DNA from 2 places in the Evansella cellulosilytica DSM 2522 genome. Region 2 is predicted to be linked to the other one. Evidence: riboswitches for the same ligand, from Rfam matches in the RefSeq annotation. Region 2 holds a riboswitch; the other holds the start of a gene.
The links. A riboswitch is a leader RNA that binds a small molecule or an ion and turns the genes downstream of it on or off. The one in region 2 is predicted to bind thiamine pyrophosphate.
Positions count from the first base shown of each region.

Region 1: it holds a riboswitch for thiamine pyrophosphate, as region 2 does, so the genes downstream of both, thiC (phosphomethylpyrimidine synthase ThiC) here and BCELL_RS03925 (thiazole synthase) in region 2, are expected to answer to the same signal.

Region 1 covers NC_014829.1:3,930,680-3,938,520, forward strand. Annotated here, with positions in the region: gene BCELL_RS18140 (hypothetical protein) at 1-183, opposite strand, end outside; gene BCELL_RS18145 (SIR2 family protein) at 371-1,276, shown strand; gene BCELL_RS18150 (phospho-sugar mutase) at 2,348-4,084, opposite strand; gene BCELL_RS18155 (diguanylate cyclase) at 4,179-5,462, opposite strand; TPP riboswitch at 5,779-5,893, shown strand; gene thiC (phosphomethylpyrimidine synthase ThiC) at 6,033-7,826, shown strand.
Region 2 covers NC_014829.1:870,675-878,515, forward strand. Annotated here, with positions in the region: gene cshA (degradosome RNA helicase CshA) at 1-1,438, shown strand, start outside; gene BCELL_RS03910 (hypothetical protein) at 1,795-2,049, shown strand; gene thiE (thiamine phosphate synthase) at 2,133-2,783, opposite strand; gene thiD (bifunctional hydroxymethylpyrimidine kinase/phosphomethylpyrimidine kinase) at 2,756-3,598, opposite strand; TPP riboswitch at 3,694-3,902, opposite strand; TPP riboswitch at 4,038-4,142, shown strand; gene BCELL_RS03925 (thiazole synthase) at 4,218-4,985, shown strand; gene thiH (2-iminoacetate synthase ThiH) at 5,027-6,130, shown strand; gene tenI (thiazole tautomerase TenI) at 6,159-6,758, shown strand; gene thiS (sulfur carrier protein ThiS) at 6,762-6,962, shown strand; gene BCELL_RS03945 (thiazole biosynthesis adenylyltransferase ThiF) at 6,983-7,841, shown strand, end outside.

The sequences.
Region 1 (7,841 bases), 1.6 Mb from region 2:
ATTGTAGCGATATGTGATTTTTCCTTCGTGTTTTTTCTCAAATGCCGTTTGAACGATAGGCATTGGAAAACTCGTAGAAATAATGATATTCACGTCTTCCTTCATAAGTTCACTGATCACTGCGATGCTTCTCGTCGCATGGCCGAAGCCATAATCTGAAATATAATATGCTATCGTCTTCAACTTTCTATTCTCCTCCAACACTGTAATTCCATTTTTTACATTCATATTTAAGTACTTATTTTAACCAACAGTTTTAAATTGTATCAGAACATTGGACTTGTTGTATAATAATTTCCCTTCCACTAAAAATAGTAGAGGATAATTACACTCGGTTTTATGAAGTAGTCAATGGAAGGAGAACGTTAACATGTCTAACATATGTCTTCTCATCGGTAATGGCTTTTCTATAGATTTTGCAAACCATTTCGGCTTAAATCCTTCCATTCCTTTTTCTCATTTCGGTCAAAAACAAATATCGTATGATGCACTGTTAAAGGACCTCCCTTCCATCCGTGAACTTTTCTCATTAGCTAAACAAGATAAGGATGAGTACGTAGCAATAGAGAAATTTATGGAAAGTAGTGAATATAACGAACAAAAGGATTGTGCATTACGGCGCTTTCTTTCGCTATCATACGCAAGATTTCAATTGGAGGTAGATAAATACGACATTCAGAATTGGAAGTGGACGAGATGGTTTAAGAATAATAAGAGTGAAATGCGTTTTGCTATTTCTTTTAATTACGATCTCATACTGGAAAAAGCTTTTAAAGAAGCTACTATTCCGTTTTACCGTACTGGCACAAATGAGAAAAGGAATGGTATTCCAATATTAAAGCCGCACGGTTCTATTGACTTTGATATTGACCTACATTCGGTTACTTCTACGACGAAAGAAATACAGTTAAAGGAAACTACGTATTTAAATGATGTCGGATATGTCCTTTCTATCCCAAGGGAAAAATGGTTAACGCCACGCTATGAAGCAGATATTATTCCTCCTCATGAAGAAAACTATCAGCGCCACTTACGTTGGGTGAAAAACGGTATAAGGCAATTTTTACAACGAGCAAACAATATCGACAGCCTTATTATCGTAGGCCTTTCTTATAGTGATGCTGATAAAAAGGAAATAAATCAGTATTTAGAACGACTTAAAAAAGGAACTACTGTGTACGTCATTGATCCTCATCCAAACGAAGCACTGATACATAAAATTAATTCGCTAGGCTTATCGTTGAAACGTGGAAATAAAAACGGATTACCGTGGTAGTAGAAGGGCACTGAAAAAGTGGTGTTCTTTCACTTTTTCAGTGTCCGTAAGCAATGTGCGTAGCCGTCGCAATCGTTTAAAAGCCTGATAGGAGTGGGTTTCTCCTACCAGGCGAGCGACGAGCATAGCCATTGCAATACAAATAAAAGGCACTGAAATGAACCCGGGTTCCCTGCAACCCGGGTTCGTTTCCCTCACCTTCAATCTCCCTTTTTCTCACTCATTCTCTCGGTTTGAACCTGATACTTTTCAACCCGGGTTCCCTTCAACCCGGGTTCGTTTCCCTCACCTTCAATCTCTCTTTTTCTCGCTTATTCTCTCGATTTGAACCTGATACTTTTGAACCCGGGTTCCCTGCAACCCGGGTTCGTTTCCCTCACCTTCAATCTCTCTTTTTCTCGCTCGTTCTCTCGGTTTGAACCTGATACTTTTGAACCCGGGTTCCCTTCAACCCGGGTTCGTTTTCCTCACCTTCAATCTCCCTTTTTCTCAATCATTCTCTCGGTTTGAACCTGATACTTTTGAACCCGGGTTCCCTCCAACCCGGGTTCGTTTCCCTCACCTTCAATCTCTCTTTTTCTCACTCATTCTCTCGGTTTGAACCTGATACTTTTGAACCCGGGTTTCCTGCAACCCGGGTTCGTTTCCCTCACCTTCAATCTCTCTTTTTCTCGCTTATTCTCTCGGTTTGAACCTGATACTTTTGAACCCGGGTTTCCTGCAACCCGGGTTCAATCACCTCACCTTCAATCTCCCTTTTTCTCGCTCGTTCTCTCGATTTGAACCTGATACTTTTGAACCCGGGTTCCCTTCAACCCGGGTTCGTTTCCCTCACCTTCAATCTCTCTTTTTCTCGCTTATTCTCTCGATTTGAACCTGATACTTTTGAACCCGGGTTTCCCGCAACCCGGGTTCAATCACCTCACCTTCTTACTTTCACACCTTTTACTGATGAAACTTCTCTTAAGATACACAGCGTTTAAATGTACAAATTCCAATAAAAAAAACTACCCTTCTGCACCACTATTTGGTTTGGAAGGATAGTCTTCTCATTCATTTTTATCGTTTTATTTACTCCACTAATGCCTGCACTCGCTTCATGACATCTGCTTTTAACGCTTCTAAAAGCTCATTCGTTTCAGCTGCGGAACTTCCGTTTACAGCAAAGTAAAATTTAATTTTTGGTTCTGTACCTGAAGGTCTTAATGCTACCCATGAATCACTACCTAGCTTAAATTTAAGAACGTTAGATTTCGGTAATGCAATGACAGACTTTTCATTCGTCTCTAATGCTGTACTTTGTTGTGCTTGATAATCTTCAAGAATAGCAACAGATTGACCACCTAAAGTAGCAGGTGGATTTGCTCTGAAGTCCTCCATAATGGTGTTGATTTGTTCAACACCTTTTATCCCTTTTAACGTTAACGATTCTAAGTCTTCCTTATAGTAGCCAACTTCCTCAAAAATATCGTTTAACCCTTCGAGTAACGTTTTCCCTTTAGATTTATAGTATGCGGCAACCTCGGCTGCCATTAAGCAAGATTGTACGGCATCCTTGTCTCGTGCAAAATCGCCGATTAAGTATCCGTAGCTTTCTTCATAGCCAAATAAAAATTTGCGCTCATCTGATTCAAACTCTTTAATTTTTTCTCCAATAAATTTGAATCCTGTTAACGTATCAATCGTTTCAATTCCATACTGATCAGCTATTTTTCTTCCAATTTCAGAGGTAACGATCGACTTTAACACTTTATAATTACGATCAAGTTCTCCCTTTTTCTTCTTTTGCTCTAATAAGTAATGCAGTAATAGGGCACCAACTTGATTACCAGTTAATACTTGATATTTTCCTTCAGCATTTTTTACAGCTACACCTACGCGATCTGCATCTGGGTCCGTCCCCATTAGTATATCTGCATCAATTTTTTCTCCATAACTAATTGCAATCGTAAAGGCGTCGTGCTCTTCTGGGTTAGGCGATTTTACAGTAGAGAAATTCGCGTCTGGTTCCTCTTGCTCCTTCACAACTGTCACTTCGTTAAAGCCCATACGTTTTAAGCCTTCTCGGACAGGGTGGTTAGCTGTACCATGAAGTGGTGTAAAGACAATTTTCAATTCGTCCTTCATTTCATTAATGACTTCTTGGTTTTCGACAAGTGTCATTAGTTGTTGATAATAAGCTTCATCAACTTGCTTGTCTATGTATGTGAGTGTACCAGCCTCTAGTAGTTCTGCTTCTTCCTTTACAGGAACCTCTAACTCATTTTCTATTTTATTGACATAGTCGATGATCTCATTCGCCATTTCTGGTGGTACTTGTCCACCGTCTGGACCATACACTTTATAGCCGTTGTATTCAGGAGGGTTATGACTAGCAGTGACGACAATTCCAGCATATGCATGTAAATATCTTACAGCGAAAGAAAGCTCTGGTGTCGGACGTAGGCTAGAGAATACGTAAGTTTTTATACCGTGATAGCCTAATGTTTTTGCAGCCTCTAGGCTGAATTCTGGGGACATATGTCTTGAATCGTAAGCAATTACGACACCTCTGTTGATCGCCTCTTCACCTTCTGCAAGTATATATTGCGCTAAACCTTCTGTAGCTTTACGTACTGTATACAAATTCATTCTGTTCGTACCAGCACCTAGTTCTCCTCGTAATCCACCTGTTCCGAATTCTAAGTTTTTGTAAAATGCGTCCTCTAGCTTTGCCTCATTATCCTTTAATTGATCAAGCTCGTCTTTGTACTCCTTTAATAAATTCGGTGTGTTCATCCATTTTTCATAGTTTTGCTTCCAGCTCATCTAAATATCTCCTTTTTACATAAAATTATCATTATCATTTTATCAAAAAAACACATTTGAACATACATCATTTCGTTTCACCAATAATAAACCATTAATATAAACTAGCGTCATACCACTTATATTGATTACGTCCATTATTTTTTGCATCATATAAAGCAATGTCAGCATGCTTCAACAACGTTTCCATCGTATCACCATCTTCTGGATAGAGAGCAATGCCTATACTTGCAGTAATTTCCCATTCTCCACCGGAAAGTGGCCATGGCTCATTAATGACCTTTAACAAACGTTGTGCAACATCACTCACATGTTGTTTACTATTCATTTGTGACAACAAAATATTAAACTCGTCACCACCTATCCTCGCAATCATATCATCTTTTTGCAGTTCAGAATGTAAACGTTTTGCGACAGATTGCAAAAACTTATCTCCTGCATCGTGACCATGCGCATCGTTTAATTGTTTAAAATTGTCGCAGTCTAAAAACAAACATGCCATGCTTTCACTATTCTTTTTTGCTCTTTCAAGTGACATGAGCATATATTCTTTAAAAAAACCTCTATTCGGCAATCCAGTTAACGGATCATGGTAAGCCATAAAGCGTATTTCTTTTTCATATTCTTTACTTTCTGTTATATCTTTTGCCACTATTAGCATCTTACTTATTTTACTTCCAATTTCAAAAATAGGAATAATATCAACCTTTAGCCATAAGATGCTACCATTCTCATGCTGAACATCCATTTCTATAGAAACTGTCTCTTTTTTACATAAGGCACTTTCAAATTGTTTCTTAAATTCTTCCTTTTTGCCACAATCATGAAACTGTCCAAATACAGAGTGGGATTTATCTATAGGATGATAACCTAATATTTTTTTAAATGAAGGAGATGCATATATAAGGTTTCCATCACTATCAACCAACTGTATTAAGTTTGTTGAGTTTTCAGCAATTAACCTATACCTCTCTTCACTTTCTTCAAGTCGCTTCTCCATTTTTTTTCGTATTGATATATCACGTGTAACGGATAAAATATATGTAATTTCTTTTTTCTCTTCATCAAATATCGGGGTTAATATCGATTCTCCTATATCCCCATTTGCTGTAATCGCCTCAAATGTAATGGATTTTCTCTCTTGAAGTACTTGGCGATATTGATTCATCAAATATTCTGCTCTATCCTTTGGCAATACTGTATCTATCGTTTCCCCAATTGCCCTTTCAGTTAAACCGCTAAGCTTCATTCCTTCTATATTCATGACAGTGTAATAAAAAGTATTATTTTTCACTTCCATTACATAAATAGCATCAACCATGCAGTTTATAAATTTCACAAACTCCTGCTTATGCGTTTGAAATAAAGACCGTAACATCCTTCCCCTCCAAACATTCATCACTCTTTTGCACTTGCATAACAATAATCATACTGTTTTTTCATCATAAATGAAACAATTTCTGACAGGTAATGCGAGTAGTAGTCATCTCCTCACCATTTTACGATATTCCCCTGGAAATAATATGTTTATTTTTTATATTTTTTGTAAAATCATGCGATTCATTGTATTCCTAAAGAAACTTTGATTTAGACATACTGATATTAGCTGCCTCTTATTGCGGAAAGGAAATTATAATCTCCTCTTCCATTTTTACGGAAATGTCTGTATACTTTAAATTGAAAGAAAATTGAATAGCAATAACTAGGGGTGTCCAATGAGTTGGGCTGAGAGAAAAGCACGTTGAAGCTTTTTGACCCTCAGGACCTGATCTAGTTCATACTAGCGTAGGGAAGTTCATGCAGTTACTATCTTGAAAACTACTTCTACTATTACGAAGCCGGGTCCGTCCATAATGGATTCCGGCTTTTTTGTTTGTTGTCATTAGTTTCCAACGCTACGTACTGTGCTAAATCTGTCCTCATTACAAAAAAAGGGAGAGATTTTTTTATGGCAAAAGAAGCATCTTTACAAGAGCAAAACATTTCAATTATGTCTAACTTTGAAGGAAGTCAAAAGGTTTACGTACAAGGCTCACGTGAGGATATTCGAGTACCTATGCGAGAAATTACGTTAGATCCTACGTCAAGCACTTTTGGTGAAGAAGAAAACGATCCAGTGCGTGTTTACGACACTAGTGGTCCTTACACAGATCCTCATGCAAAGGTAGACGTTAGAAAAGGACTTCAACCAATACGTAGGAGCTGGATTCTTGAACGAGAAGATGTGGAAGAATATGACGGTAGAGAAATAAAGCCAGAGGATAATGGCTATAAAGACGAAAATGATCCTAGGAGCAATCATGAAATTTTCTCAGGGCTGAACCGTAAGCCACTGCGAGCAAAAAAAGGTAAAAATGTGACCCAGCTTCATTACGCGAAAAAAGGAATCGTCACTCCTGAAATGGAGTATATCGCGATACGTGAAAACTTATCACCTGAATATGTTCGAGATGAAGTGGCACGTGGACGCGCAATCATTCCATCGAATATTAATCACCCTGAGTCAGAGCCAATGATTATTGGTAGGAACTTTCACGTGAAAATTAATGCGAATATTGGGAATTCTGCGGTATCTTCCTCTATCGTTGAAGAAGTTGAAAAAATGACATGGGCAACGAGATGGGGTGCCGATACGATCATGGATTTGTCTACCGGGAAAAATATTCATACAACGCGCGAGTGGATCATTCGGAACTCTCCTGTACCGGTTGGAACTGTACCCATTTATCAAGCGCTTGAAAAAGTGAATGGGATTGCAGAGGATTTAACGTGGGAAGTATACCGCGACACACTCATTGAGCAGGCAGAACAAGGCGTTGACTACTTCACTATTCACGCAGGAGTCCTTCTTCGCTACGTCCCTTTAACTGCCGAGCGCATGACGGGAATCGTATCTCGCGGGGGCTCCATATTAGCACAGTGGTGTTTATTCCATCATGAGGAAAACTTTTTATATACTCACTTCGAGGAAATCTGTGACATTATGAAAGCATATGATATTGCGTTTTCTCTTGGTGATGGTTTACGACCTGGTTCTATTGCAGACGCCAACGACGAAGCACAGTTTGCAGAGCTAGAGACGTTAGGTGAACTAACACAAATCGCTTGGGAGCACGATGTTCAAGTAATGGTGGAAGGCCCTGGACATGTGCCAATGCATTTAATAAAGGAAAACATGGATAAGCAGCTAGAAACTTGTAAAGAAGCGCCATTCTACACGTTAGGACCGTTAACAACGGATATTGCTCCTGGTTACGATCATATTACGTCGGCTATTGGGGCAGCAATGATCGGCTGGTACGGAACGGCGATGCTTTGTTACGTAACACCGAAGGAGCACCTCGGTTTACCAAACCGTGATGATGTACGCGAAGGTGTAATCACTTATAAGATCGCAGCCCATGCCGCTGACTTAGCAAAAGGACACCCTGGTGCACAAAAACGCGATGATGCGTTGTCGAAAGCGCGTTTTGAGTTCAGGTGGAGAGATCAATTTAAATTAGCATTAGATCCAGAGCGCGCAATGGAGTATCACGATGAAACTTTACCTGCAGAAGGGGCAAAAACGGCACACTTCTGTTCGATGTGTGGTCCGAAATTTTGCAGTATGAGAATTTCACATGATATTCGCTCTTACGCGAAGGAAAATGATTTAGATACAGCAGAAGCAATAGAAAAAGGGATGGAAGAAAAGTCGAAGGAGTTCAAAGAAGGTGGAAGTCAGCTTTACAATAAGGTTTAAGTTTTAGGTGGGGAG
Region 2 (7,841 bases):
TGAAGAGACTACACCAATTCAAGAAAAGGTTATCCCACTTGGGAAAGAAGGACAAGACATTATAGGACAAGCACAAACTGGTACAGGTAAAACAGTTGCGTTTGGTATTCCTTGTGTCGAGCAAGTCGTAGTAGAGGAAAAGCATCCACAAGCGCTAGTGCTAACACCTACGCGTGAGTTAGCAATTCAAGTAGCGGAAGAATTAAATAAGCTAGGACAAGTAAAAGGAATTAAAGCTCTTCCTATTTATGGTGGTCAGGAAATAACGAGACAAATTACCGCTCTAAAGAAACGACCACAAATTATCGTAGCTACTCCTGGACGTTACATGGACCATATGCGTAGAAAAACGATTCGTCCTGAGTTTTTGAAAATTGTCGTCCTTGATGAAGCGGATGAAATGCTATCCATGGGCTTTATTGAAGACATCGAAACAATCCTACAAGAAGTACCAGGAGAAAGGCAAACGTTACTATTCTCAGCAACAATGCCTCCGAAATTAAAAACGATAGCAGATCGTTTTATGAACAAGCCTGTTTCTATTGCCGTAAAAGCGAAACAGTTAACTGTAGAAAATATTGAACAGCGCTATATCGCTCTATCGGAAAAAGAAAAGTTTGATACGCTTTGTAATTTACTTGATATGGAGACGCCAGAGCTTGCAATTATCTTTGGACGTACGAAGCGACGTGTAGATGAGTTAACAGAATCATTAAGTATTCGTGGATTTGCTGTAGAAGGTCTTCATGGTGATATGAAGCAGGAGAGACGTGATCAAGTTATACGCAAGTTTAAGCGTGGCTCAATTGATGTCATGGTTGCAACAGATGTTGCAGCACGTGGATTAGATGTCAATGACGTTTCTCACGTTATTAACTTTGATTTACCTCAAGATTCAGAAAGCTACGTTCACCGTATTGGACGTACAGGACGCGCAGGTAAAAAAGGTATATCGTATAGTTTTGTTACTCATAAAGAGAAGGATCACTTACGATATATAGAAGAAAGCACACGTCAAAAAATGAAGCAAGTGGATGCACCAACGCTTGCAGATGCGATGCGTGGAAGACATAAGCAAGCTGTGAATGAGTTGAAAAAAGCAGTTAATAATGCTGCGAGTAAACAATTAACTGGAGAAGCTAAACAACTTCTTGAAGAATTTGACCCAGTTGTACTTGTATCCGCAGCATTACAAATGGTGACGAAAGAGCCAAGTAAGAAACAGGTGAAAATCACTGGCGAAGCACCGGTTCGTTCTAAAAAGCGTCCATCGGGCGGCGGTGGCGGCGGTCGCAGTGGCGGCGGGAAACGTCGTAAAGACCGTGGAACTGGTGGCGCACGAATCAATGCGAAAAAGCGTACCTCAAAGCAAGATCGCGATAGAGATAGAGGTCGCGGCGGCGGACGAGACCGTGATGGAAGAGGACGTAAAAAATAAAATATTAGTTGCTACACTTGGCTGTACGAAGTGAGTAACAAATTAAATAAGACAAGGACATCGCTTACTACCAAAAGGTGATGTCCTCGTCTTTTTTTTATTACGAAGTTTTTGTTAGAGCAGATAGCGCAGGAAAAAGAAAGAGAAAGTGCCGATAGAGCGCCTGTGAGAAATGTATGTACACAATTTCGCTCGAGCCCCTTCAATGTGATAGCGTTAATCACTACAGCCCCATCGCTAGCCACCCTTCCAATTATAAAAATAAACAATCTATTCTAACACCTAAGTTAAACATCATAAAACTAAATAACAGTTAATATACCTTTAATAACGTTGAATGAAGAGAGGTGGAAGGCTTGGCATATCAAGCACCGGTAAAAAGTCCTGGTATAGCCGCTGTATTAAGTGCACTTTGGACGGGATTAGGTCAAATTTATAACGGGCAAATAGCAAAAGGTGTGCTCTTGATGTTTATCCAATTTATAAACGTACTCCTAATGTTCGTTATTATTGGTTTTTTTACTTATTTTGCTGTATGGATTTTCGGAATGATAGATGCTTATAAAACGGCAGAATTTATTAATCGTGGTGGGGGAGGGAGAAAAATATAAGGAGAATTTGTTTAGATTAATGCAGTCCTTAAACACAAAAAAACTAGTGAAAGACAAATCATTCACTAGTTTTTTAAGTATGTTTATTTCCATGCTTCATTAAGCATTTTTACAGCATCGCTAGGATCGTTAGCGGAGGAGATAGCAGAGATAACGGATAGCCCATCTGCTTTACCATGAACGACTTGAGTAGCATTTTCGACATTGATTCCCCCAATTGCAACGATTGGAGCATCAATGCCCTCATGGCGAAGCTCTTCGATAAAGTGAGGGCCACATACTTCCCGTGTATCAGCTTTAGATGATGTAGGAAAAACGGGACCTACACCTAAATAATCGGCGCCACTTGCTAATGCTGCCTTCGCCTCATCTAATGTATGTGCAGATACGCCGAGAATACGGTCACCAATTTTCTTGCGTACCTCTATTATGTTATCGTCCTCTTGTCCAATGTGAACGCCATCAGCATCTAGCTCTATCGCAAGATCAATGTCATCGTTTACGATAAAAGGAATAGATGCTTTTTGACATAGCTGTTGCAGCTCTCTTGCAAGAGTGATCTTAGACTCACCTGTTAGTGCACCATTTCCTTTTTCACGAAACTGAAAAATGCTGATGCCACCTTCAATCGCTTGTTGGAGAACAGTAGGAAGCGAACCATGAACGTTAGTGCTCCCGGCAATAAAGTAAACCTTTAAGAAATCTTTCATTTTGTCGGAATTGATTCTTGCCATGTTTTCCCCTCCGTGCTGTCTAAATGATATTGGCGATGCGCACCGTGATGTGTAGGACCATGGCCACCACCGATGTTTAAGGAGTGCTTAATTGCTAAATGAATAAACTTCTTTGCATTCTCAATCGAAGCAAATAAAGTATTACCTTTTGCTAGCTCTGCTGTTACTGCAGAAGCAAATGAGCAGCCTGTTCCATGAGTGTTTTTTGTATCGACTTTAGGTGTTTCAAAATAATGAAAGCTACTACCATCAAAGAACAAGTCGACCATGTTATCACTTGAAGCATGCCCCCCTTTTATGACGACGCTTTTTACTCCCATGTTTAAAAAGTCTTTGGCAGCAGTTTTACGATCATCAAGGGAAGTAATTGCACGTCCAGTGATTGCTTCAGCCTCAGGGATGTTCGGTGTTGCGACAGTTGCTAAAGGGAGTAGCTTATTTACTAAAGCCTCAATCGATGAATCGGTTAATAACGAAGCACCTCCCTTTGCGATCATGACGGGGTCTATCACAACGTTATTCCATTTGTAGTGCTTTATTTTTTCTGCCACTAACTCAATTCTTTTTTCATCAAATAACATCCCCGTTTTCACAGCATCGACACCAATATCATCAGCAACAGAGGTGATTTGCTGTTCAATGGCCTTTAGCTCTAACGGGTAAACCCCTTGTACTCCAAGCGTATTTTGTGCTGTAATCGCGGTGATGGCCGACATCCCAAAAACTTGAAGCTCCTGAAATGTTTTTAAGTCTGCCTGAATTCCGGCGCCTCCACCACTATCAGACCCCGCAATTGTTAATGCGCGTGCTAACATACTATCTCCGCCTTTCAATAATATATGAAAAATAGATGTAAGTTTACGTAACGAAAAAACACCGTGCAAATAGGAACGGTGTTTTCAAAATAGAAATGCTATCCGCTCCACTTTCCTACGCTAGCATAAACTAGATCAGGTTCTAAGGGATTAAGGTTTCCTTATCTCAGCCCAGTGTGGCACGAGGCCAGCGAATGGCAATGGCTCCGTTCGTTGCGAGAACACTATGAGAAACCACTCATAGTAGAGTTTCAAAAGATTGAACGACTACGCTCATTGCTTTGAGGCACCCCTAGTGGTAAGAAAAATGTCATTCGTTATGTAAGGCTATCGTATCATACATTTATGGATAAACGAAGTCATTACATAGCTGGATTTTGACGTAATGTATTGGTTCACAAGGATGCGCATGTCTGTTATGATGTAACCATAAGATTTATAGTAAAGCTAGGGGTGCCATTGAAAAAAGTGGCTGAGAGGTGAATTCCAACTCTTTGAACCTGAATTGGTTAATGCCAACGGAGGGAAGCTTGTAAACGACTTATACTAGCGTTTAACAAGCTTACCTAATTTGGTAGGCTTTTTCTTATTAGCTTTTAAAAGAACTGGGGGAAAAATGATGAATGATATATTAACGATTGGTGGAAAAGAGTTAACTAATAGGTTATTTGTTGGTACCGGAAAGTTCGCTGATCATAAAGAAATGGGAGCAGCTATTACAGAGTCAAATTCTGAAGTTGTAACCGTTGCACTAAGGCGTGTCGATGTGGAAAGTAATGAAGAAGACATATTACACGATATTCCAAAACAAGTAACGCTTATGCCTAATACGTCTGGCGCGAGAACGGCAGAGGAAGCGATTCGAATTGCTAGAATGGCTAAAGCAGTAGGTATGGGTAACTGGATTAAAATTGAAGTCATTTCAGATCATAAATACTTATTACCGGATAACGAAGAAACGACGAAGGCAACAGAGGTTTTAGCAAAGGAAGGCTTTGTTGTTTTACCTTATATGAGTCCAGACTTAATGGCTGCAAAACGTATGGTAGATGCAGGAGCAGCAGCAATTATGCCGCTTGGCGCACCAATTGGCTCAAACAAAGGAATTAGAATGAAAGAAATGATTCAAATCATGATAGATGAAATTGACCTTCCAATCGTTGTTGATGCAGGTATCGGCAAGCCATCAGAGGCTGCAGAGGCAATGGAAATGGGAGCGGATGCTGTCCTTGTAAACACGGCGATTGCAACAGCTACTGACCCAGTACAAATGGCAAAAGCATTCGATATGGCAGTAAAAGCAGGAAGAATAGGTTATTTATCCGGCTTAGGACCAGTATCTGCGAAGGCGCATGCTAGCTCACCATTAACGGGCTTTTTAGGATAAAAAAGATGACAAAATCCCATTAAAACGAAAGGATCGATTTCATGAGTTTTTATGAGAAATTTGAAACGGTAAAGGATCTTCCTTTTGACGACATGTTTTCATCTGTCTCTATTAGAGATGTTGAAAAAGTACTTCAAAAGGAGCGATTAACAGAGGAAGACTATTTTGTACTTTTATCTCCTGCAGCGGAGAATTATTTAGAAGAGATGGCACAGAAGGCCCACCAATTGACTGTACAGCACTTTGGAAAAACGATAGGGCTATACTTGCCACTTTATTTATCTGATTACTGTGTGAATATATGTAAATATTGTAGCTTTAGCTTTAACAATGATTTTCCTAGAAGACGACTTACAATGGAGGAGATCCATAAAGAAGCAAAAATTATTGCCGATATGGGTATCAAACATATCATCCTGTTATCCGGTGAATCGAAGCAGCACTCTTCTATTGAGTATTTAAAAGAAAGCATGGAAGTATTGAAGCACTATTTTTCTTCTGTCGGTGTCGAAATACAACCGCTCGATCAAGATGAATATGAACAATTATTTGCTGCGGGAATAGATGGCTTAACGGTTTATCAGGAAGTGTATAACGAAGAGATTTATCGTGATATTCACGTCGCAGGTCCGAAAAAAGACTTTCGCTATCGTTTAGATACTCCTGAAAGAGGGGCAAAGGCAGGCTTAAGGTCCATTAATGTAGGGGCATTACTCGGTATGGACGAATGGAGAAAAGAAAGCTATATGACTGGACTTCATGCGAGCTATTTACAAAATAAGTTTTTAGAAATAGAAGTTGGCGTCTCTTTCCCAAGAATGAGGCCACACGCAGGTAGCTTTCAGCCTAAAGTAATTGTATCGGATAAAAACCTTGTGCAAGCAATGTTAGCGATTAGATTATTTTTACCACGTGCAGGTATTAATATTTCGACTCGTGAAACACCAGAATTTAGAGAAAGCCTTATTCCACTAGGCGTAACAAAAATGTCGGCGGCTTCTTCCACTGTTGTAGGCGGGTACTCTGAACCGGATGTGACACAAAGTCAGTTTGAAATTTCAGATGACCGGTCTGTCGAAGAAATAAAAACATTACTCAAGCAAAAGGGGTATCAACCAGTAGTGAAGGATTGGCAGTTACTATAGTGTTTTACCGAAAAAAAGGTGACGTAAGATGACAAGGAAAGAGATTCATGTAATATCAAACGGTAAACAACCCTTAGAGGAATTTGCCCAATGCGCTAGATTAATACTCTCTGATGTTGACTATTTTCATGTGCGGGAAAAACAATTATCGGCGAAACAATTATCTGATGGGATTGATATATTATTACAGCATGGTATCCCGGCAGAGAAAATAGTGGTAAATGATAGAGTAGATGTAGCAGCAGTAAGAAATGTAGCAGGCGTTCAACTCGCATACCATAGCTTAAAAGTCAATGAAGTGAAGCAACGCTTTCCCGAATTAAAAATCGGGAAGTCTGTTCACTCGATAGAGGAAGCCATTGACGCTGAACGGTTAGGAGCAGACTATGTTCTCTATGGCCATATATTTACTTCTAAGTCAAAGCCGGACGTGACGCCACGCGGTATTCGACAGCTAGAAGCGCTTGTAAATGAGGTGTCAATTCCTGTCATTGCGATAGGTGGAATTACACCATTTAATGTTGAGTCAGTTATGAGTGCTGGGGCTAGAGGAGTCGCGATCATGTCAGGTATTCTTGAGGCAGAAGATCCACTGTCTATGATAAAATTATACAAGAACGGAGGATAAAGAATGGTTGTTCAAGTGAACGGGAAGAGCAATGAACTCCCAGAAAATATGACGATAGCACAACTATTAACGCATTTTGAATTGGATAAAAAAGTTGTCATAGTTGAGCTAAATGAGATGATTATCGATAAAGATCATCATGCTAATACAACAATTAAAGATGGAGATAAGCTTGAGCTTGTTCAATTTGTTGGTGGCGGATGATGGAGAATAGGAGTTAAAGGATGAGTAACCGGTATTCAAGACAAATGCTGTTTTCTCCAATAGGGGAAGAGGGACAAAAAAGTATACGTAGTAAACATGTACTTGTTGTAGGCACAGGAGCATTAGGTACTGGAAATGCTGAAAATTTAGTACGAGCAGGTATCGGAACGATCACTATTGTCGACCGTGATTACGTCGAGTTCAGTAATCTTCAGAGACAGCAGCTATATACTGAAAAAGATGCTGAAAATCGTATTCCAAAAGCGATCGCAGCAAAAAACAGATTAAAGGAAGTTAATTCAGACGTTACGATTCACGCTCATGTTCTTGATGTTACGAAAGAGGAGCTAGAACAATTAATAGATGGTGTAGATTTAATCGTTGATGGTACAGATAATTTCGATACGAGATTATTAATCAATGATATCGCACAGAAGTATTCCATTCCTTGGATTTACGGTGCTTGTGTTAGTAGCTACGGCTTAAGCTACACAATCATTCCTGGCGAGACGCCTTGCTTAAACTGTTTACTTGAAACAGTTCCGTTAGGTGGCGCAACTTGTGATACAGTTGGGGTAATAAGCCCAGTAGTGCAGATGGTTGTTGCGTATCAAACAGCGGAAGCACTGAAGCTGCTAGTCGGAGATAAAAAAGCGCTTCGCCAAAAACTTGTTTCCTTTGATTTGTGGAAAAACGATCAAATGGCAATAAATGTGAACGGTGTGAAGAAAAAGAACTGTCCTTCATGTGGTGAAGAGGCAACGTATCCTTATTTATCTTATGATCATGAAACAAAATCGACGGTACTATGTGGTAGAAACACGGTGCAAATTCGTCCTCCTAAAAAAATTGAGCGCGATATGGGGCATCTATATGATG